Regions from separate parts of the Bacillus sp. CIS52 genome, predicted to be linked through region 2. Evidence: a T-box and tRNA genes for the amino acid it is inferred to sense, from the RefSeq annotation. Region 2 holds a T-box; the other holds one or more tRNA genes.
What was found. A T-box is a leader RNA that pairs with one kind of tRNA and senses whether it is charged. The one in region 2 lies ahead of tyrS (tyrosine--tRNA ligase), so its partner is inferred to be a tRNA-Tyr.
Positions count from the first base shown of each region.

Region 1: it has a tRNA-Tyr gene. The T-box ahead of tyrS (tyrosine--tRNA ligase) is inferred to sense a tRNA for this amino acid. The anticodon was not compared.

Region 1 covers NZ_JBIUFR010000006.1:13,867-25,714, forward strand. Annotated here, with positions in the region: gene ACH32G_RS17160 (exo-beta-N-acetylmuramidase NamZ family protein) at 1-599, opposite strand, end outside; gene ACH32G_RS17165 (glycoside hydrolase family 3 protein) at 615-2,528, opposite strand; gene pbp4b (penicillin binding protein PBP4B) at 2,575-3,858, opposite strand; gene ACH32G_RS17175 (PTS transporter subunit EIIC) at 3,877-5,244, opposite strand; gene murQ (N-acetylmuramic acid 6-phosphate etherase) at 5,382-6,311, opposite strand; gene ACH32G_RS17185 (GNAT family N-acetyltransferase) at 6,391-6,867, opposite strand; gene ACH32G_RS17190 (DUF523 domain-containing protein) at 6,885-7,337, opposite strand; tRNA gene ACH32G_RS17195 (tRNA-Glu) at 7,518-7,589, shown strand; tRNA gene ACH32G_RS17200 (tRNA-Val) at 7,593-7,668, shown strand; tRNA gene ACH32G_RS17205 (tRNA-Thr) at 7,674-7,746, shown strand; tRNA gene ACH32G_RS17210 (tRNA-Tyr) at 7,766-7,850, shown strand; tRNA gene ACH32G_RS17215 (tRNA-Gln) at 7,855-7,926, shown strand; gene sigW (RNA polymerase sigma factor SigW) at 8,154-8,717, shown strand; gene rsiW (anti-sigma-W factor RsiW) at 8,731-9,348, shown strand; gene cdaA (diadenylate cyclase CdaA) at 9,523-10,344, shown strand; gene ACH32G_RS17235 (CdaR family protein) at 10,337-11,776, shown strand; gene glmM (phosphoglucosamine mutase) at 11,794-11,848, shown strand, end outside.
Region 2 covers NZ_JBIUFR010000002.1:89,948-101,795, forward strand. Annotated here, with positions in the region: gene ACH32G_RS10340 (bifunctional 3-deoxy-7-phosphoheptulonate synthase/chorismate mutase) at 1-296, shown strand, start outside; gene ccpA (catabolite control protein A) at 575-1,579, shown strand; gene motP (flagellar motor protein MotP) at 1,648-2,463, shown strand; gene motS (flagellar motor protein MotS) at 2,453-3,142, shown strand; gene ACH32G_RS10360 (acetoin utilization protein AcuC) at 3,154-4,320, opposite strand; gene ACH32G_RS10365 (acetoin utilization AcuB family protein) at 4,317-4,961, opposite strand; gene ACH32G_RS10370 (GNAT family N-acetyltransferase) at 4,986-5,618, opposite strand; gene acsA (acetate--CoA ligase) at 5,777-7,495, shown strand; T-box leader at 7,551-7,783, shown strand; gene tyrS (tyrosine--tRNA ligase) at 7,834-9,099, shown strand; gene sr7p (small protein SR7P) at 9,219-9,344, shown strand; gene ACH32G_RS10390 (AzlD domain-containing protein) at 9,386-9,709, opposite strand; gene ACH32G_RS10395 (AzlC family ABC transporter permease) at 9,706-10,437, opposite strand; gene ACH32G_RS10400 (TrmB family transcriptional regulator) at 10,509-11,315, opposite strand; gene ACH32G_RS10405 (cation diffusion facilitator family transporter) at 11,535-11,848, shown strand, end outside.

The DNA.
Region 1 (11,848 bases), on a different contig from region 2:
TACAGTCCGACAAATGAAGCGTAGTCAGGTTCAAGAACCGGGCCATCCGGATGTCGTCCGCCTTGCGGATTCGGCCGGTCCAAGACATAAAAAGGAATGCCTTTTTCTTTGGCCGCCTCCATGGCATAGGCCATTGTATAAATGTAGGTGTAGTATCGCATTCCGACATCCTGAATATCGAAAATCAGCACATCGGTATCTTTCAGCATGTCAGGCGTCGGTTTCCTCGTTTCTCCGTAAAGGCTGTAGACGGGAAGACCTGTTTTTTCATCTATATAGGATGTGACTTTGTCTCCGGCCTGAGCGTCGCCGCGAACACCGTGCTCAGGTCCGAATAATGCCGTCAAATGCATGTCTTGTGCTTCGTAAAGCACGTCAACGCTGCTTTTTAATGTTGAGTTCACACCGGTCGGATTAGTGATCAGTCCGATTCTTTTTCCCTTCAGTTCTTGTTTATAATCTTTCAGCAGGCGGTCAATGCCTGTTTGGATGCTTGGTTTTTTGGCAGTGTGTGTGTTTCTGTCAGAAGCCGCCGTGACTGCCGTCATAGCACTGATGACGACAAGTCCGGCGAGAAGTGCAGCCGTATGTGTTTTCATGATCAGCCCTCCTGTTTAAAGCGGTTTTCCGGTCTTCAGATTGATACCGAAACCATATGGATACAGTGTCGTTTCCGGATGGGTGACGGAAGGAATAGCAGCGGGCAGCCTGCCTTTCGGTTTTGTCTGCCCGAATATCGCTTCAATGCCTGCCGGAATGTTTGGCTGGAGAAATTGTCCGTCTGCATATCCTTTAAACCCGTAGACTGCGATAAGGGCGTCAGCTTCTTCAAAATTCGCGGCGTCGTAAGGATTCCGAAGACTCATCAGCACAAAGGGTTTTTGGTTCGACTGCGCAGCCTTCATGACGGCCCGCGGAAACGCGGTCGTCCATTTGCCGGGATCTTTGACGGAATCGTCAATGACGCCGTCGTTTACGACAGGATCATTTTTTACGACATATGAGCCTGTAATGACGTAATCAGCGTCTGATACCAGCTTTTTGTGCTCGTCATGAAATGTGCGCTCGGCGAAGTTCATTTTACTGATGGTTACCGGCCGGATTTTTTTCTTCTTGATGAGCTGCCGAATGGTTTGTTCCATTGACGCTGTTTGATCTTCATAAGGAGCGGCAAGGAGAACGCGGCTGTTCTTTTTCGGTTTGAATGGGAGCGTGCGGTTTTTGTTTTGTAAGACGGTGACGGATCTTTCCGCGATTTGTTTTTCAGCCTTCAGATGGTTTTTGCTGCCGACGGTTTTATGCGCTTGAGCAATCTTCTTTTTCAGACTTGTTTCTTTCGGAGCGGGATATATCCCTCGTTTTATTTTCAGGGAAATGATGCGCTCAACCGATTTGTTGATTTGCTGAAGAGGAATATCACCTTTTTGAACCGCCTTTTTTAAAGCGGAATGAACTTGGGCAAAGCGGTTTTCTGTTTGCAGCGATGTCACTTGGGCCGGCATCAGGGCGATGTCGACTCCTGCTTTTATTGCCATGACGACCGCCTCTTCCTGACCGAAATGATCGGCAATGGCTTTCATGTTTAATGCATCCGTCACAATGACGCCGTTAAACCCCATTTCCTCACGGAGAAGATGAGTCATCACTTTTTTCGAGAGTGTGGCAGGTACAAGAATGTCTGAACCGTCCAGCTTGCTTTTATAGGTTGTATCATCAAAAGCGGGAAATTGCACATGGGCTGTCATGATCATATCGGCCCCCGCCTGAATGGCCTGACGGAACGGATACAGTTCGATCTGCCGCAGCCTTTCTTGACCGTGGGTGACAAGCGGAAGGCCGTAGTGGCTGTCGACATCCGTGTCGCCGTGTCCCGGGAAATGTTTGACGGCGGAAGCGACATCCTGTTTTTGCTGAGCCTTCATTGAGGCAAGGCCGAGTGTTGCTGTCAGATTCCGGTCTGAACTGAATGACCTGACACCGATGACCGGATTTCCGGGATTATTATTGATATCGAGAACGGGAGCGAAATTCGTATTAATGCCGAGTGCTTTCAATTCTTTCCCGATAATGGCGCCGGTTTGGGATGAATAGGCTGTTTTTCTTGCGGCTCCGAGTGCCATATTGCCTGGGAAATGAGTGCCCTCACCAAGTCTTGTGACGATGCCGCCTTCTTGATCAATGCTTAATAATAGCGGAATGTCAGGGCTTGCTTTTTGAAAGGCATCTGTCAGGCGGACTGTTTGTTCAGTGTTTTTTACATTTTCTGCAAATAAGATAACGCCGCCGAACCGGTACTTTTGAATAAGCCCTGCGACTTCGTCATTCATTTGAGTAAGAGCCTCAGGTGATGACTGCCCCTTTTTTTGCCAATTGCGGAAGTCTGGCATGAGCATCTGCCCTAATTTCTCATCTAATGTCATGCGGGATACCGTTTGTTCCGCCTGTGACGGAATATCCGGTTTTGTCGATGCATGATGCGTGCCGAAAACAATAAACAACAGTAATACAGCTGAGATGACAAGTTTCATAATGGCGCCCTCCTGCCGTCATAGTTTGGACAAAAGACATAGGTTGTCATTCAATGGCTTCGTAAATCGCTTTTACGACGCTGCCGTAGCTTCCGGTCGGGAAAAGATCCCCTTCAAAAACATTCGGATTTTCACCGGGGCTGACGACGGGTGAATGCTTTTTGTTGGTCAAAAGCGTGATCCCGAGATGATAAGCGGGGTCAATGATCGTGACGGTGCCGGTCCATCCGGTATGGCCGTAAGCCTGCCTGCTTGCATAAGGGCCGAACATCCACTCCATATCAGGGCTGCCGTTTTTCCGCCAGCCGAGAGCGAAAGTCGGGTCAGAGGATGACGCCGTTGTGAACAGATCGGCCGTTTGCCGTGTGAAGAGAGAAACATGTTTGTAACTGCCGCCGTTCAGCATGACTTGAAGAAGGACGGCCATGTCATCAGCTCTTGAAAACAGTCCTGCATGGCCGGACACCCCTCCCATTGAGTAAAATGCTTTTTCGTCATGAACCTCTCCTTGCAGCGTATACGTCCTGATATGAGGAAAATGGATAACCCCGTCACGCGTGTTGCCTAAACGTTCAGTAGCTGCGAATGCTTTTTCTTTGAAGCCTTTTTGCAGCGGGTTAAACAGTGTGTGCGTCAGTTTCAGCGGTTTGTACAGTTCTTGTTCCGCATAGGCATCAAGGGTTTTTCCGGTTATGTTTTCAATAATGCAGCCGAGCAGCATGTAACCGATATCACTGTATACGTGTTTTGTTCCCGGTTTGTATTCAAGCGGGATCTGGGTGAGAAAACGGATCGTTTTGTCCCGTTCTTGTGAATAAAAAGGGCCTGCGGTGTCCGGCTTATAAAAATAAAAGCTTGCCGGCAGACCGGATTGATGCTGCAGCACATCAATGACGCGTATGCGGTCTTTTCCTTGAATCGGATCGCTTTTCCTGTCTTTGAAATCGGGAAGGTAAGCCGAGACTTTTTGATACACATCCAGCTTTCCCTGGCTGACGAGGCGCTGTAATGCAAAATTCGCCGCATACATTTTTGTGTTGGAAGCTAAATCAAACATAGTTGACGTTTTCATTTTTTTCGGACGGGATAAAAGGCTGTTTCCGTCATATTTTTTGCTGTAGCCGTATGCTTTCTTTTTGATCACCCGTCCGTCCTTTACGACAACGAGGACGGCTCCCGGGAATCCTGCTGCGATGTCTTTTTCAATCATTTGATCAACCTTTCTGAGCTTTGCTGTGTCGTATAATTTGGATTGGGCTCCGGCTTTGTGCTGCGGCAGAAAAGAGAGGCTGATGACCATGGTGAGTACGGCGGCTGCCAGTGTTTTCATATTCTGTTCCCTCCCGGCTTATTCAAATTCAGCAGCCATGTCATCCTTAAACCCGAAAGCATAGGTGAAGACAAAGCCCGCCGCATAAGAGATGAAGAGACCGATGATATACAAAACGATTTGAGCCGGCTGTACGAGAAAAGAGAGCGGAAGGCCGGAGACACCGATTGAAAAAGTCGCTACTTGAAAATGGGCTTGAAAGGCGCCGCCGATACCCGCCCCTAAACACGCTGTTAAAAACGGCCGGCCGAGCGGAAGTGTGACGCCGAAGATGAGCGGCTCCCCGATTCCGAGCAGACCGGATGGAAGTCCGCCGCCGATCGCTCTTTTCAATGAGGCTTTTTTTGTTTTTATAAAGATGGCGAAGGCCGCGCCTACTTGACCTGCGCCTCCCATTGCGAGAATCGGCAGAAGCGGGTCATCCCCGATGGATCGGATGAGTTCCAAATGCACGGGAGTCAAGCCTTGATGCAGGCCGGTGATGACAAGCGGCAGGAAGGCGGCTCCTAATACAAATCCCGACAGCACTCCCCCGATATTCAGCAGCGACAATAAACCTGATGTAATCAAATCAGAAATAAAACCGCCTGCAGGGATGAAGATGACATATGTCACCAGTCCTGTGATGAGCAAAGACAAAGTAGGCGTGACGATAATGTCGATGGATTGATGGACGTATTTTCTGATAAACCGTTCCGTATAAGCGATAAAAATCGCAGCGAAAAGAACGCCGATTAAACCTCCCCTGCCCGGGAGCAGATTCTCTCCGAACAAACTGATATTGGCGATCTCCGGGTTTAAGATCAATATGCCTGCAAGGCCGCCCATCGCGGGTGTTCCGCCGAATTCCTTCGCCGCATTGATGCCGACAAGGACGCCGAGGTAAGCGAATAAGCCTGAACCGATAACCGTTAAAATAAGTGCGATTTGAGATTCTTTCGGGAGCCAGCCGGCCTGAATGACGGCTTTCGTCATGCCGGTGATTAAACCTGATGCAATGAGTGCGGGAATAAGAGGAATGAAGATGCTTGATATTTTTCTCAAAAGCAGTTTGATGGGTGTTGTATTTTTTCTGTTAAGATCGGCTTTTTTCCGTGAGGCGGCTTCTTTTAAATCAATGTTTTTTCCGGGTGACACCAGTTTTGCGAAAGCGTCGGCGACATGATTGACGACACCCGTGCCGAGAATGATCTGCAGTGTTTCGGCTTCGACGACGCCTATTACTCCGTCAAGACGTTTCAGCGCTTCAATATCCGTTTTGTCCTGATCTAAAGGCGTAATTCTCAGGCGTGTCATACAGTGGGTAAAGCCCGAAATATTCGATGAACCGCCGCAGTTGTCCAGAATATCTTTGGCCAGCGACTGATAAAATGCCTCTTTGCTCATGAAGACCCTCCTCTTTCCGTACCATTTTTCCCGCGGAGCTGTGCCTGAAACGCATCCTGAAAGCGCCTGCGCCGATCATGAAAACGGCGCGGCTGGTAAAAGGCACATGATGATCAGTAACGGAGCCAAAAGAATGATCAGCGATTTGTTTCGCTTGAAACATGCTGTTCTATGGCTTTGTCAATGAAGCCTTCCGATTCTTCGAGCAGTGCTTTCGCGTGTGTTTTGTCCGAATTCGTCTTCAGCATGACGATTGCCGTTTTGACATGGCTGTCTGCGGCCTCAAGGGTTTCTTTTGCTTTATCGTACGGAACGCCCGTAATGCTTTGGATAATGCCGATTGCCCGTTCTTTCAATTTTTCGTTGCTGACATGAACGTCCACCATTAAATTTTCGTACACTTTGCCGCTTTTGATCATCACGGCCGTGGAAATCATGTTCAGAATCATTTTATGTGCCGTCGCGGCTTTCATTCGTGTTGACCCTGTAATCACTTCGGGGCCGACGACGACTTCAATGCTGTGATCGGCAAAGGTGCTGATCAATGAGTGCTTATTGCATGTGAGCGCGACGGTTTTGGCGCCGATTGTTTTTGCGTATTTCAGCACACCGGCCGCATACGGTGTGCGCCCGCTTGCGGCGATGGCGATCACGGTGTCTTCAGCGGTAAGGCCGATCGTTTTGAGATCGAGAGCGCCGGTTTCCTCGCTGTCTTCTATACCTTCAGCCGCTTGCAAAAAGGCGTCTGCCCCTCCGGCCATCAGACCGATGACGGTGCCGGGACTTACGCTGTATGTAGGCGGGCATTCAACCGCATCAAGTACACCAAGCCTGCCGCTTGTGCCCGCTCCCGCATAAATCAGCCTGCCGTTTCGCCGCAAAGACTGATGGGCAAATTGAACGGCAATTTCAATATCAGGCAGCACCTGCTGAACGGCGTCCGCCACTTTGAAGTCCTCTTGGTTAATGATGCGGAGGATTTCCATCGTGTCTGCTTGATGGATTGAAGCGGTCTGCGGATTTCTTGTTTCTGTGGTCAATCTGTGAATGTTAAGCCGGTCTGTCATGAAAGTACCCTCCCAAGTCTTTATTACTTGAAGTATAGGGGCTTCTGAATATATGTTTCAAGAAAAAAATCAAACGCTTTCACAAAAAAAGATGCAGAATGTGCTGTTCGCCGATGGGGCCGATCCTGCGACGCTCTTTATCAATAAAACCGGAAGACAGGTACAGGTTCTTTGCGCGATGATTGCGATGGTTCACTGCAAGCACGATCTCGTCACACCAAGGAAAATAACTTGCGGCAAAAGCGGGGAGCTGCAGCATCGCTTGTTTGGCATAACCTTTTCCTTGCTGCCGCGCATCTATGGAAAGTGCGCTCAGTAAAATGGCAGACACGCTGTTCGAATATGGAGCTATGGTTTCCTTTGAGGTATGTAAAATGAAAAAACCGACGGGGGTGTCTTCTTTTAAAACGACTGTAGGATAGCGCTCCCGGATGACAAGAGCCTGCGGCAGTACATCCTTCGGGAGCGCTGTGAACATTTTATCTTCTTCACTGAGTACAAACCCGTTCAGGCCGTCTGCATGCTCCGGTTTATAAAAGGATAGGGCTGCAACCATGATATCTACTCTCCTTTTTATAGTTGATCCAGTTCATTTTCTGATAACACGCGGCAGCCTGCCCGTTTTAATAGAGCGGAAGTGATGCCGTCCCCGATTATCTTTTTCCCGGAGAAAGTGCCGTCATAGATGAAGCTGCTGCCGCAGGACGGACTGTTTTCTTTAAGGATGACCGTTGCGGCGCCTATTTCTTTTGCGTATGCTAACGTTTTTTCCGCGCCGTCTATATATAAAGATGTAACGTCTTCACCTGATGCTGTTACGATTCTTGCTGTTCCGTTCAGCACGTCTTCGCCCGTGCCGCCGATGATTTCCGCCGGTTCGCGGGGAGTGGTGAAGCCGCCCAAAAGTTCGGGGCAGACCATAACAGCTTTCTTTTCCTCTACGAGTCTGCGGATTTTTTCCGAAGCGGCGTGAGAGCCGTTATACCTGCATTCGATACCGCCGAGACAAGAGCTGACTAAGATCATCTGTGTCCATTCCCTTCAATATTTTGATACTTTCATCTTAAATGAAATAAGAGAGAAGGGACGAGTTTTTCAGTTAAAAAACGGGTAAAAAAGTTTGAAAATAAAAAAAATAAATTTTCTCTTTACAAAAGGGGTATAACCTGTATATAATAACTTTTGTCAGCTCGACGCGGACACAACGGCCCGTTGGTCAAGCGGTTAAGACACCGCCCTTTCACGGCGGTAACACGGGTTCGAATCCCGTACGGGTCATATGGAGGATTAGCTCAGCTGGGAGAGCATCTGCCTTACAAGCAGAGGGTCGGCGGTTCGAGCCCGTCATCCTCCACCATATTTGCCGGCCTAGCTCAATTGGTAGAGCAACTGACTTGTAATCAGTAGGTTGGGGGTTCAAGTCCTCTGGCCGGCACTGTTTTTCAACAAAATACGGAGGGGTAGCGAAGTGGCTAAACGCGGCGGACTGTAAATCCGCTCCCTCAGGGTTCGGCAGTTCGAATCTGCCCCCCTCCACCATTTTTGGGCTATAGCCAAGCGGTAAGGCAACGGACTTTGACTCCGTCATGCGTTGGTTCGAATCCAGCTAGCCCAGTCTCAGACACCTTTTGCATAAGGTGTCTTTTTTATTTGTATTTCGTCTCGAATTCTGATTGTTCATCAGATATACTATTTTTAAGCTGCTGTTAAGGCATTATATTCTGTATTTTCCATCTACACCCTGCCTGAAATTTGGTAAAATAAATGTAATAAAAAAATGAAACCTTTTAAAACAATCAACGTATAGATACAGACCGGTGAAGGGCAGAGGTAAGATAAAACATGGAAAACCTGATTAAAAAAAGAATCAAGCAAGTCAAAAAAGGCGATCAAAATGCGTTTGCGGAAATCGTTGACCTTTATAAAGATAAGATTTACCAGCTTTGCTACCGCATGCTCGGCAATGTCCACGAAGCGGAAGATATTGCGCAGGAAGCTTTCATCAGAGCGTATGTCAATATCGAGAGCTTCGACATCAACAGAAAGTTTTCAACGTGGCTTTACAGAATTGCGACCAACCTGACCATTGACCGAATCCGCAAGAAAAAGCCTGATTATTATCTGGACGCAGAAGTGGCGGGCGCAGAGGGGCTGACGATGTATTCGCAGATCGCCGCGGACGGGGTTCTCCCTGAAGACGCCGTGTTGTCATTGGAGCTGTCGGACACAATTCAGAAAAAGATTTTAAAGCTGCCTGACAAGTACAGAACGGTTATTGTATTAAAGTATATTGATGAACTCTCTTTAATTGAAATCGGGGAGATTCTGAATATCCCTGTCGGCACCGTCAAGACAAGGATACACAGAGGCAGAGAGGCTCTTAGAAAACAATTAAGGGATCTTTAAGTGGGGTGATGAAATGAGCTGTCCTGAACAGATCGTGCAGCTTATGCATAAGCATCTTGATGGAGATATTCTTCCTGAAGATGAAGACGTATTAAAACAACATTTGCGGTCATGCGGGAATTGCAAACGGCATTTTCATGAAATGGAGAAATCCGTAGCGCTCGTCCGGAGCACATCGCATGTCACAGCCCCTGCTGATTTTACTGCCAAAGTTATGGCGAATCTTCCAAAAGAGAAAAAACGCGCTTCTGTAAAACGATGGATCAAAACTCATCCGATAATTGCAGCCGCGGCGGTTTTTGTGATTTTAATGGGCGGCGGTTTTTTCAACAGCTGGCATAACGACCACAATTTCAGTGTGTCAAAGCAGCCGAACCTTGTCGTGCAGAATCACACGGTCACCGTCCCTGAAGGAGAGACCGTAAAGGGCGATGTCACAGTAAAAAACGGCAAGCTGGTCATTAAAGGGAAAGTCGACGGCAACGTGACCGTGGTTAACGGAGAAAAATACATGGCCTCAGCCGGACAAGTCACCGGGCAGATTGAAGAAATTAACGAATTGTTTGACTGGGTCTGGTACGAACTGAAAACAGCGGGTCAGGGCGTCGTGAGTGCTTTAGACTCCGATTAAAGATGAGTAAAGCGTATAATCGCTTTACTCTTTTTTTACGCGGCGCCGCGCTGGCTGATTTCACTTGATAAATCAAAATGTGGTATAATGAGCACGCTATATGATGTACATATTGCTCATGCAGCACAATTCATAACAAAAAACGAAATGACTGAATTCTTGGAGGACGAGGAAATGGCTTTTGAGGACATCCCATTTTTGCAATACCTCGGCAATGCCGTTGATATTCTCCTTGTTTGGTATGTGATATATAAATTAATCATGGTCATACGCGGAACGAAGGCGGTTCAGCTTTTGAAAGGAATCGTCGTCATCGTGTTGGTCCGGATGGCCAGTTCATATTTGGGACTCAGTACGCTTCAGTGGCTGATGGACCAAGCGATAACATGGGGATTTTTAGCGATCATTATTATATTCCAGCCTGAGCTGAGACGGGCGCTTGAACAGCTCGGACGGGGCCGGTTCTTTTCACGGAGCGGCACCCCCGTGGAGGAAGCGCAGCATAAGACAATTGAAGCGATTACAAAATCAATCAGCTACATGGCGAAACGCCGCATCGGCGCCCTTATCGCCATTGAGCGCGACACGGGGATGGGCGATTATATTGAGACGGGCATCCCGCTTAATGCGCAGGTCAGCTCGGAGCTTTTGATTAATATCTTCATTCCGAATACGCCGCTGCACGATGGAGCGGTCATTATGAAAAATAACGAGATCGCAGCGGCTGCCTGTTATCTGCCGCTTTCTGAAAGCCCGTTTATTTCAAAGGAGCTGGGGACGCGGCACAGAGCTGCTGTCGGCATCAGTGAAGTGACGGACAGCTTAACCATTATCGTATCTGAAGAGACGGGCGCCATCAGCGTGGCCAAAAACGGAGACCTTCACAGAGAATTGACGGAAGAAGCACTGAAAGAAATGCTTGAAGCCGAGTTTAAGAAAAACGCCAGAGATACTTCTTCTAACCGCTGGTACTGGAGGGGCAAGAAAAATGGATAAATTCTTAAACAACCGCTGGGCTGTAAAGATCATTGCATTGCTCTTTGCGCTCCTGCTTTATGTTGCGGTTAACAACAACCAGGCGCCGACTCCGAAAAAGCCGGGGGAATCCTTTTTTCCGACATCAACGACTGACGAGGCTACGCTTACTGATATTCCTGTAAAAGCATATTATGATGAAGCGAATTACGTGGTCACCGGCGTGCCTCAGACCGTAAATGTCACGATTAAAGGATCGACAAGCGCGGTGAAAAAGGCGAGACAGACGAAGAATTTTGAGATATACGCCGATATGAACAAGCTGAAGACCGGGACTCATAAGGTCGAATTGAAGGCGAAAAATGTATCGGACGGACTGACGATATCCATTAACCCGTCAGTCACGACGGTTACGATTCAGGAAAAAACGGCTGAGAGTTTTCCGGTTGAAGTTGAATACTACAATAAAAGCAAAATGAAAAAGGGGTATACGCCCCAGCAGCCGATTATCAGCCCGAAAAACGTACAGATTACGGGTTCGAAAAATGTGATTGACAACATTTCGCTTGTCAAAGCATCCGTGAACCTTGAAAATGCAAATGAAACCATTGATAAGGAAGTGAAGGTGACCGTCTATGACAAAGACGGCAACGCACTTCCTGTTGATGTTGAACCGTCAGTCATTAAAGTGACGGTTCCCGTGGCCAGTCCGAGCAAAAAGCTCCCTTTCAAAATCGAAAGGAAGGGAAGTCTTCCTGACGGGGTGAGCATTGCAAGCATTGACTCGAATCCGAGTGAGGTGACGGTTTACGGCCCGCAGGACGTGCTGGATTCACTTGAGTTTATCGACGGCGTATCTCTTGATTTAGGCAAAATTGATAAAGATACGGATATAGATGCCGACATCCCGCTCCCTAAGGGTGTGACAAAGGTGTCGCCGGGGAAAATTACGCTTCATGTTAAGGTAGACAGTGAAGACAAAAAAGATTTTGACAATGTCGCAATCAAGACGGTCGGATTGGGAGGCTCGCAGCAGATTGAGTTTCTCGACCCTGAATCGCGGGCGATAAATATTACGGCCAAAGGCTCTCCGGCCAACATTAAGGCGCTGAAAAAGTCGGACATTGAACTGTACGCCAATGTCTCAGACTTAGATGACGGAGAGCATTCTGTAAAGCTTGCAGTAAACGGACCGCAAAACATCACATGGTCCCTGTCCAAAGATACGGCTAAAATCAAGCTGACTTCTAAGAAAAACACAAGTTCAAATAAAAATAACGGCAGCTCCGCCGATTCCGGCAATAAGGACGGAACAAGCGGAGACGCAGATAAAGACAAGAACAAGAACCGGGAAGAAGACACTGACAGCGATCAGAATAAAAGTCAGAACCAGGATCAAAATCAAGACCAGGATGAAGGCGGATCAAGCGCTGATTCATCTTCAACAGAATGAAAAAGGAGCGATACAAAATGGGCAAGTATTTTGGAACAGATGGTGTAAGAGGTGTTGCCAACAGCGAGCTTA
Region 2 (11,848 bases):
GCGGAATCAGAACGTACGAAACAGCAACGAGAAACACGCTTGACATTTCTGCCGTGCCGATTTTGAAACAGGAAACTCACTTGCCGGTGTTTGTTGACGTCACACATTCAACAGGCCGCCGCGATCTCCTGCTTCCGACAGCAAAAGCGGCGCTTGCGATCGGCGCTGACGGCGTGATGGCCGAAGTTCACCCTGATCCTTCCGTTGCCCTTTCAGACTCTGCACAGCAGATGGATATACCTGAATTCGAGAAATGGCTGAACGAATTAAAGCCGATGGTGAAAGTAAAAGCATAATAAAGTGTTCCGTTCTTTAAGGGCCGCCTCGTGCGGCCCTTTTTCGTTTCTTCATTTTATTTAATTATAAAATGGAAGTGAACGTTTTCATCACTGGGAAAAACGTGTATAATTTCATGAGAAGTATTTAAATTTGATGAATAATGAAAAATAATGTACACTACTGACTTACGCTTACAACCATAAACGACAGAATGCGAAAACGCACGACATTTCTTTACATAAAGTGTTTATGCTATAGATAAGGATAAGTGTATCCAGTAAAAGGAGTGGTTTCAGTGAGCAACATTACGATATACGATGTGGCCAGAGAAGCAAATGTCAGCATGGCGACTGTTTCCCGCGTCGTAAACGGCAATCCGAATGTAAAACCGACGACCAGAAAAAAAGTATTGGAAGCCATTGACCGGCTCGGCTACCGCCCGAACGCGGTGGCAAGAGGACTGGCAAGCAAAAAAACGACAACGGTCGGCGTCATCATCCCTGATATCTCAAGCATTTTCTACTCGGAACTTGCCCGGGGAATTGAAGATATCGCGACGATGTACAAATATAATATTATTTTAAGCAACTCGGACCAAAACCTCGAGAAGGAACTGCACCTGTTAAACACGATGCTTGGCAAACAAGTGGACGGTATCGTATTTATGGGCGGCAACATTACGGACGAGCATGTCGAAGAATTTAAGCGCTCTCCTGTGCCGATCGTATTGGCGGCATCAGTGGAAGAACAGGCAGAGACGCCTTCTGTCGCCATTGATTATGAACAGGCGATTTATGATGCCGTTAAGCTTTTCATTGAGAAAGGGCATCGCGATATCGCATTTGTCTCCGGACCGATGGCAGAGCCGATCAACCGCTCGAAAAAACTGCAAGGGTACAGACGGGCGCTTGAAGAAGCGGGCATCCCGTTTAATGAGCAGTTCGTAGCGGAAGGCGATTACACCTATGATTCCGGAATGGAGGCGCTTCAAAGCTTAATGGGCCTTGAGCGGAAGCCGACGGCAATCCTTTCTGCAACGGATGAAATGGCGCTCGGCATTATTCATGCGGCTCAGGATCAAGGCCTGTCGATTCCTGACGATCTTGATATTATCGGTTTTGACAATACGAGATTGAGCCTGATGGTCCGCCCTCAGCTTTCCACAGTCGTGCAGCCTACTTACGATATCGGCGCCGTGGCGATGAGGCTTTTGACAAAACTGATGAACAAAGAGCCGGTTGAAGAGCATATCGTCGAGCTGCCTCACCGCATCGAATTAAGACAATCAACAAAGTCATAAAAAAACGGAAAAGCAAGCTTCACTCTGAGGAGTGGAATCTTGCTTTTTTACTTGAGTAAGGAGAAGATATGAAACGTTTTGATTATCTGACACCCGTTGGATTTATGTTAGGATGTATTATTGTCGCAATCGGAATTCTCTCAGGAACGGGACTTGCGGGAATCAGTTCATTTTTAGATCTGACTTCTTTTTTAATCGTCACAGGCGGCCTTGCCGCGGCGGTCTTTATCAGCTTTCCGCCTCGGGATTTAAAGAAAACCCCTTCTGTTTTAAAACAGGTATTTTCCCGTCAGGATGACAATGTGAAGGACCTTGTCAGAGTATTCGTCAGCCTTGCGGAGCAGGCGCGAAGACAGGGGCTGCTGTCTCTGGAGGACCGGGCGCGCGAGATCAAGGATCCGTTTTTGAAAAAAGGGCTTTTGCTTGCGATTGACGGCTGGGATGAAGAAACGATCCGGCTGGTGATGGATTCTGAGATCGCCGCGATGGAAGAACGACACAGAAAAGGAAGGCGCGTTTTTGAAAAAGCTGGTGATTTCGCGCCCGCCTGGGGAATGATTGGGACGCTTGTCGGACTCGTGCTCATGCTTAAAAATTTAAATGACCCGCATACCCTCGGGCCGAACATGGCTGTTGCGCTATTGACGACGCTGTACGGCGCGCTGCTTGCCAATCTCGTGTTTATCCCTATCGCGGCAAAGCTTGAAGAAAAAACGGAAAGTGAAATTTTCATCAAACAGGTTATGATCGAAGGGGTTGTCGGCATCCAATCGGGAAAAAATCCCCGCAACCTCGAAAGTCAGCTTGTCGTTTTCAGCTCAAGAGAAGACTGGCGTAAAGGGCAGCCTGCGAACAAGAAAAAGGGCGCTGTCCATGAAGCTTAGAAAAGAGCGTTTTGAAAGAAGAAACAAACCGGAAAATTCCGGCGGTTCACCAAGATGGATGGTGACGTTCGCTGACTTGATCACGCTCATTCTCGTGTTCTTTATATTGCTTTTTTCGATGTCGCAAATAGACGCGGAAAAATTTCAATCAGCCGTTTCATCGATTCATACAAACGGCAGCGGGGGTGTTTCGGCGTCATCAGACAAAGCAAACGAAAATAAAGAACAGGATTTGCTGCTGCAGAACGTGAAAACATACATAAAATCGCACCATTTGAGTTCCAAATTAACGGCAAAGCGCGATGAGCGCGGAGTGGTTCTTGTGCTGCAGGAGGCCGTTCTATTTCAGACAGGAAAAGCGGATGTGCTGAAAAACGCCGAACCAGTCCTGCATCAGATCGCAGTGCTTTTGAAAACAATTCCGAATAACATTCAGGTGGAAGGCCATACGGACAGCCGCCGGATTTCCACCTATCAATTCCCGTCGAACTGGGAGCTGTCGTCTGCAAGAGCGGCGAGTGTGATCCGGTATTTTACCGCGAAAGAAGACTTTTCCGCCAAACGGTTTAGTTCAGTCGGATACGCGGATACGAAACCTGTGAAGGACAACAAAAGCCCCGGTCATATGAATGAAAACCGCCGTGTGGAAATTGTCATAAAAAAAACGACCTCCTCGTAAGGGTCGTTTTTTTATTTTGTTTTATACCGCTGTTCAGACCGGATGGCAAAAAGCGCTTTTTCCACGGTTTGGGCGTTTTTTTCTGATATTTCTTCTTTTCGGGGAATCGGAGGATATAATTGTTCAGGGTCACTCCAAAACGCGGGCAGGGTATAGGGCGAGTGTTTCTGCCATTTATGAATCCACTCCTGCGGTATGCGCTCCCCGGGATCAATCCCTTTCATCTCAAGCCATATACGGCTCCATGCTCTAGGAACCACTCGCCAAATATCGTATCCGCCTCCGCCGACCGCGATCCATCTGCCGCTGCAATGTTGATGGGCTAATGAGTGAGCGAGCCGGGGGATTTCCTGATAAATGGAGATGGTAGTGGACAGGTGTGTCAATGGGTCGTAATAATGGGCGTCCGCTCCGTTCTGGGTCAGGATTACATCCGGCTTAAAAAAAGCCGCGATTTCTGAAGCGGCCGTTTTGTAAGCGTGAAGAAAGGAATCGTCCTCTGTGAAAGCGTCCAGCGGAATGTTAAAAGAATAGCCGTAGCCTTGCCCGCTTCCTTTTTCCAGCACTTGTCCCGTCCCGGGAAATAAATAACGCCCGGTTTCGTGAAATGAAACTGTGCAGACATCTGGCCTGTCGTAAAACGTAAATTGAACGCCGTCGCCGTGATGAGCGTCGGTATCAATGTATAACACTTTTGCCCCGTAGTTTTTCTGAATGTATTGGATGGCCACGGCGCTGTCATTATAAATACAAAAGCCCGATGCCCTGCCGCGGAAGCCGTGGTGAAGGCCCCCGCCTAAATTGCAGGCATGCCTCGCCTGTCCCGTCATGACATAATCTGCCGCTGTTAAAGTGCCGCCCACCAGAAGCGACGCGGCTTCATGCATGCCGGAAAAAACGGGGGTGTCTTCCGTTCCGAGCCCGTAGCTTTCTCCTTCCGCGGCAGGGAGCCGGCCTGCCCCCGCTAGTTCAACCGCCTGTATGTAATCCTCTGTATGAACGAGTGCCAGCTCTTCTTTAGAGGCCATGCGCGGAGCTGCGATATCTCCCTCTTCAAACGCGTCCGCCGCCTGAAGCAGCTCGTATGTCAAAAGCACGCGCTGCTGATTGAACGGGTGATCCTGGTGAAATTGATACGTCTGATAAGAAGGCGAGTAAACAAAAACGCTGTCTCTCATGACTGATCCCTCAATTGTTTCGGCCACAGGACATTGTACCCGGCTTCATGAACGCTGCGGATAAAAGGGAGCGGATTCATCGTCTTCACCCGGAAGACGAGTATATTTGCCCCGGCGGAATCATGAGGATAGACGAGCACGCTCAAGATTTGCAGCTGAAGATCGCGGCACATGCAGCTGAGATCAGCAAGACTTTTGGTCATATCCGTCACCAAAATTTCCACCTGTGATCCCGGCTGGGCTGCGCCTGTCAGGCTGACAAAGGTCCGGAGTACATCGGTTTTGGTTAAAATGCCCGTCAGCTTATGATTTACCGTAATCGGCAGACATCCGATGCCATGCTCATAGAAAGAAGCCGATATTTCCTCTACGAAATCAAGCGGATGGGCGCAGATGACATTCCGTTTCATAATGGTTTCCACTTTGTTTGTCAGAAACGCGACGCGGTCTTCTTGTTTAAAGCTGCCCGGGCCCGCCTGTTTAATGTCTCTGTCTGTGACGATGCCGGCAACGTGCAGTTCTTCGTCGATGACAGGGAGATGGCGGATATGATATGCCTTCATTTTATGTACGGCTGTTTCTATGGAGTCGTTTTTTGTGACGGTGATGACGTCCCGTTTCATGATTTGTTCTGCAATCATCTTTTTATCCCCTTTGTATGTCAGTCAATACATAAATCGCTGATAAAAACGAAGTCTGTCGAACTGTTCAATTGACTCCTGACTGACGTGCCTGCCGATGCGGGCCATCAGACAATTGGCCGGATGAGAGCTGATTTCCGGTTCATCCGTTGCAAACCAGACAAGACCTCCGGCATTCATCATCTTTTCCATGATCTTTCTGTACTCCCACACGTCTTTTTTCATCCCTTTTAAATCCCAATGCCAGTAATATTCTGTCGTCATGATGATGTACCGTTCCATCTGTTCATCCATCATGCTGACAGTCAGCAAAGTTTTTCCGACAGAACAGCCTCTGTAGCCGGGAGCGACCTCGATCGCCCCGAGTTCAAGGAGATCTTCCATATTTCCGTCAGACCACCGTTCAAGCGGATCAGGATATAAATACGTCACATAGCCGATAATCGTCTCTCCGTCCCTGGCGATGATGATCCGCCCTTCGGGAAGCCCGGCTATTTCGATTAATGCTTTGTGCTGTTCATGAGGAAGGCGAAAGGCTGTCAGGCCTTCATGAAACTCATACTGTGCTAAGTTCTCTGGAGGAACGGGCCCTTCTACCAAAAGAGGACCGGCTGCTGTCTGAATAGATGAAGAATGGTACGTTTTATGATGTTTCACTGATTCACCGCCTGTCGGTTCTTAATAAAAACACATCTCCTTTAAGCATAACAAAATATAAAGCGTTTTCAATAGTACGGTAATTTATATTTTAAAAATTGAGAAAACTGTGAACATCTACTATAATTAGTCTATAGATAAGCAAAGGGGGATGTTGCATGAATTTGAAAACGTTGCCAGCGGAAAAGGGGAATTATCATCTGCAAAATTATGAGGAAACATACCGCAGCTTCGATTGGAAAGAAGTCGAGACGGAGTTTTCCTGGCATCAGACCGGAAAGCTGAATGCCGCGTACGAAGCGATTGACCGTCATGCCGAATCATTTCGCAAAAACAAAGTAGCGCTGTATTACAAGGACGCAAACCGGGAAGAAAAATACACGTTTAAAGAAATGATGGAGGAATCGAATCGGGCGGGAAATGTGCTGAGACGGTATGGAAACGTTGAAAAAGGGGACCGCGTTTTCATTTTCATGCCGCGTTCGCCGGAGCTTTATTTTATCATGCTCGGCGCAATTAAAATCGGTGCGATTGCCGGCCCTTTATTTGAAGCATTTATGGAAGGCGCCGTGAAAGACCGCCTGTTGAACAGCCAGGCCAAGGTTGTCGTGACAACACCTGAACTGGCTGAACGGATTCCGGCGGACAGCCTGCCCGACCTGGAGCATATCTTCATTGTCGGCGGCAGCAAAGAAGCCGGAGATAAAATCATTCATTATGATAAAGCGGCTGAAGGAGAAAGCACGAGACTTGATATTGAATGGATGGACAGAAGAGACGGCTACCTGCTTCACTATACATCAGGGTCAACAGGAACACCTAAAGGCGTGCTTCACGTTCATGAAGCCATGATTCAGCAATACCAGACCGGCAAGTGGGTGCTTGATCTTAAAGAGGACGATATATATTGGTGCACGGCGGACCCGGGCTGGGTGACCGGGACGGTGTACGGGATTTTTGCGCCGTGGCTGAACGGAGCGGCGAATGTGATCGTCGGCGGCAGATTCAGTCCGGAAAATTGGTACGGCACGATTGAAAAGCTCGGTGTGAGCGTCTGGTACAGCGCTCCGACGGCTTTCAGAATGCTTATGGGCGCCGGAGATGAAATGGCGTCCAAATTTGATCTTACTTCACTTCGTCACGTCCTGAGTGTCGGAGAACCTTTAAACCCGGAGGTCATTAAGTGGGGACATAAAGTATTCGGCAAGCGCATCCACGATACGTGGTGGATGACGGAAACAGGCGGGCAGCTTATCTGCAATTATCCGTGCATGGAGATCAAGCCGGGTTCAATGGGGAAACCCATTCCGGGAGTGGAAGCGGCGATCGTTGACAATCAAGGGAATGAGCTTCCGCCGTACCGAATGGGGAACCTCGCCATTAAAAAGGGCTGGCCGTCCATGATGGATTCCATTTGGAATAACAAAGAAAAATATGAATCTTATTTCATGCCGGGCGGCTGGTATGTTTCCGGAGATTCAGCTTATATGGATGAAGACGGTTATTTTTGGTTCCAAGGCAGAGTCGATGACGTCATTATGACATCCGGCGAGCGCGTCGGCCCGTTTGAAGTCGAAAGCAAACTTGTTGAACATCCGGCGATTGCCGAAGCCGGTGTCATCGGAAAGCCGGATCCTGTCCGGGGAGAAATTATTAAAGCATTTATCGCGCTCAGAGAAGGGCATGAGCCATCCGATCAGCTGAAGGAGGATATTCGTCTTTTTGTAAAACAAGGGCTGGCCGCCCATGCCGCACCTCGGGAAATTGAATTCAAAGATAAACTTCCGAAAACACGGAGCGGAAAAATCATGAGACGTGTGCTGAAGGCGTGGGAGCTGAACCTGCCGGCAGGCGACCTGTCCACAATGGAAGATTAAAGAGACGGCGTTGACATCACATCTTATTTATGTTAAAAATGAGTAAGCTTCATACGAAAAGGTTTTGATTGAGACAAGTAGGATATCTGATTGTTCCAGAGAGCTGATGGCCGGTGAAAATCAGCACATAAGATATGCCGAATACACTCATGAACCGCTTTTGCGAACAAAGCCCTTCCAAGGCTTTCAGTAGTGGAAGAACGGACACGGTCCGTTATCAAAAAGAGTGATAAAAGCTTTTTTATGCTTTTATTAGTAGGGTGGTACCGCGATTATATCGTCCCTTCGTTTTAAACGAAGGGGCGTTTTTTATTTCCATAAAAAAAGGAGCAGACAAAATGACTAACTTATTAGAAGATTTATCCTTCCGCGGCTTAATCCAGCAAATGACGGATGAAGAAGGACTGAATAAACAGCTGAACGAAGAAAAAATCCGTTTATACTCAGGTTTCGACCCGACGGCGGACAGCCTGCACATCGGACACCTTCTGCCGATATTGACACTGCGCCGTTTCCAGCTTGCAGGCCACCATCCGATTGCGCTTGTAGGCGGAGCGACGGGGCTGATCGGCGATCCGAGCGGTAAAAAAGCGGAGCGCACGTTAAATACTCAGGATATCGTTGTCGAATGGTCGCAAAAAATTAAAAATCAGCTTTCTCAATTTTTAGATTTCGATGCAGGAGAAAACCCAGCCGTCATAGCGAACAACTTTGACTGGATCGGAAAAATGAGCATCATTGATTTTCTCCGCGACGTCGGAAAGAACTTCGGAATCAACTACATGCTTGCGAAAGATACTGTAAGCTCAAGAATTGAAACCGGAATTTCTTACACGGAATTCAGCTACATGATCCTGCAATCCTACGATTTTCTGAATCTGTACAGAGAAAAGAACTGCAAACTCCAAATCGGAGGCAGTGACCAGTGGGGCAACATCACGGCAGGTCTTGAACTGATCAGAAAATCGGAAGAAGAAGGGGCGAAAGCGTTCGGCCTTACCATTCCGCTCGTCACAAAAGCTGACGGCACGAAATTCGGCAAAACAGAAGGCGGCGCGATTTGGCTTGATAAAGAAAAGACATCGCCGTATGAATTCTACCAATTCTGGATCAATACAGATGACCGTGACGTCGTCAAATATTTAAAATACTTTACTTTCTTATCAAAAGAGGAAATTGAAGCTTATGCTGAAAAAGCGGAGACGGCTCCAGAGAAAAGGGAAGCGCAGAAACGCCTTGCTGAAGAAGTGACTGTACTTGTACACGGCCGTGAAGCGTTTGAGCAGGCCGTTCATATTTCTCAGGCGCTGTTCAGCGGCAATATTAAAGAGCTTTCCGCTCAAGACGTCAAGGTAGGTTTTAAAGACGTGCCTTCACTTGAAAAAGACCGCTCTGAAGAACTGTCTTTAGTAGACGTGCTTGTGGAATCTAAGTTGTCGCCTTCAAAACGGCAGGCCCGCGAAGACATTCAAAACGGGGCTGTTTACATTAACGGAGAGCGCCAGACGGATATCGGTCATCTGCTGACGGCGGAAGACCGCATCGAAGATCAATTTACCGTACTGCGCCGCGGAAAGAAAAAATACTTCCTGATCACATACTGAAAATAAAGAGCAGTCCGGCCGCTCAATGCGGCAGGCTGCTTTTTTATGTTTTGCGAATACTGCACCGGGAAATGAGTACAGTACGTAGTATAAGCAAAACAGGGAAGGGGCGCTGCGCCATGAATTTCATGTTTACCATTGCGAAAGAAAGATTGCAGCGGGATCATTGGGAACAGCAGCAAAGCATGAACGCCGAAGTCAAAGCCGAAGAACCTGAGGCGGAAGAAGAAAATCCGACCTCATAAAACAAAAGCCTCCATTCCCAAGGGATGGAGGCTTTTGTTTGTCACCATATCAGTCTGACGGCGGCCATCAGTACAACACCTGTAATAACCGTGATGGATAAGCTTTTCGTCCGCATTGCGCAAAGCAATGTCGGGATGAGGACGATCATTGCTTTCCAATTAAAGGTCAAAGTGCTGTTTGTTTTTATGATCATGCTTTCCGTTACCAAGGCGGTCAAAATACAAAGCGGAATAAAGGAGAGCCACTTTAAAGCCAATTCCGGCATCTGAATGTTCCGGACAAATATAAAAGGAACAATGCGCGGCACAAGCGTAACAATCATGCAGCCGAGTATAATCCAGATCATTTGCGTGCTGATGCTCATTTGTCCGTCACCACCCCGATTGTTGCCACAATTACGGTTGAGACGATGACCGCGATGTGTGACGGGACGAAATACGATAACAAGATCATAAAAATGATCATATAGAGAATAAGGGAGAGGCTGTGTTTCAGCTTTTCCGACGCGGACGACTGCAATTGCAGCACCAAAAGCGCCGCAAACATAGCGGGCAAAGCAAAGTCCAGACCGAAGCCGTAAGGATCAGATATCCATTGTCCGAGAAGCCCGCCCATCACACAAGAAATAACCCAGCACGCATAGGCGGTTATATTGAGGCCGTTCATCCACTTATCGTACAGCCTGCCGTTCTGAACCGCCTTGTTCACCGCTACCCCGAAAGATTCGTCAGTAAGCAAAGCACCGAAGCCGATATTCTTCACCAAAGAGTATTTTGTAAAATAAGGCGCGATGGTCAGGCTCAGGAGCAGGTGCCGCAGATTGACGATGAACGTCGTTAAAATAATGACGGAAATCGGACTCCCGGAAACAAGAAGTGAGCAAATAATAAATTGGGCGGCGCCGGCATAGACCAATAAGGATAACAAACAAATTTCAAGAATACTGAGGTGTGAGGCAACGCCAACAATGCCAAAAGCAAAACCGACACTCATATAGCCCAGCAGTGTAGGCACACAATCCCGCACCCCCTGTAAAAACGTATCGTTCATTTCCCGGGAAACGGCTGTTTTTTGCACTTCTGTCTGAATCATTTTTATACTCCTTCCTTAGAGATTATAATGATAACGACTAATGAAAAAATCAAAGAAAATACGGCTCACATTTAAATGAAACGATTTCCGGTGACGACATGAAATAACGCATGGTTTTGTTTCATCAGACCTTCAACTTTTTCAGCTCCGACTTCTTTCACAAGCTCCGCAAACATCAGGTCATGCCTCATATATTCCATGGCCACGAGAACGAGAGCGGGATCTTCTGTTTTAATGGCCCAGGCATTCGTCTGCGGGGAAAAATTGGCGATTAAGACTTCTTTATTATCCCGTGCTGCTATCGTTAATCTTCCGCCCATGCGTTTTTCCGCCACTTCAGGAGACATATTATGATGTGTCGTATTTCCGAGCTTCACTTCCGGAGGGCCGAACACAATCGAAAAGACGGGTAATTTTTCGGCGGCGCGTTTGTTAACGGCCTCTTGAATAAAGGGAATCTGCTGTTCCCAGACAGACAGCCATAACTCTTCCTCGGCTTTTTCAATCATATCCTTCAATTCATTGATGACATGATCATTTGTGCTGATGCGGCGGATAACATTCATCTCCTGCTCGCTTTCAAGCGCCAATAATTTCTCTTCAAGATAGCCGAAGGAGCTCTCGAAGTCATGCCGCAGCCGGTCGATTAATTCCTTTCCGGCAAGCGGGGCATATGTAACCGGATCAGACGGCACAATATGGACAGCGCCTTTATCAACTAATTTTCCCAATACTTCATAGATCATTGAGCGGGGGACGCCTGACCTTTTACTGATTTCATATCCGGTAACAGGCGAGTGTTTCAACAAGCCGATATATGCTTTGCATTCGTATTGAGAAAATCCGAATTTCTGCAGTTCTTTCAGAACATCCTCCATAAACATCCTCCATAGTGGTTATTCATGAAACTACTATAATGTAAGCGGTTGTATGTTGTCAATGGGACTTGAGTGCTGAAAGAACAATTCGCCCGTGTTGTCGCTTTCCAACTTATTTTGGGGAGAGTTACTTGTATGGCTCTTGTGAAAAACGTTGCCGTAGACCCACACGGATGCCGTTTGATACGATAAATCCAAGAAGTCAAAAAGAGGAGGATCATGGTGGAAAACACCTCTAAAATCGCTTTTTTATCAGTGATAAGCAATTCTCTGGTCGTCATGCTCAAAATAGCGGTAGGCATGGTAACCGGGTCTGTCGCAATACTTTCCGAAGCCATTCATTCTTTTTTAGATCTGATCGCCGCCTTCATCGCGTTTATTTCCGTCAGGATTTCAAAAAAGCCGGCTGATACAGGGCATCCGTACGGCCATGGAAAGGTCGAGAATCTGTCCGGAACGATCGAAACAATGCTGATTTTTGCGGCGGGGATTTGGATGATTTATGAATGCATTCAAAAACTGGTAAACCCGGA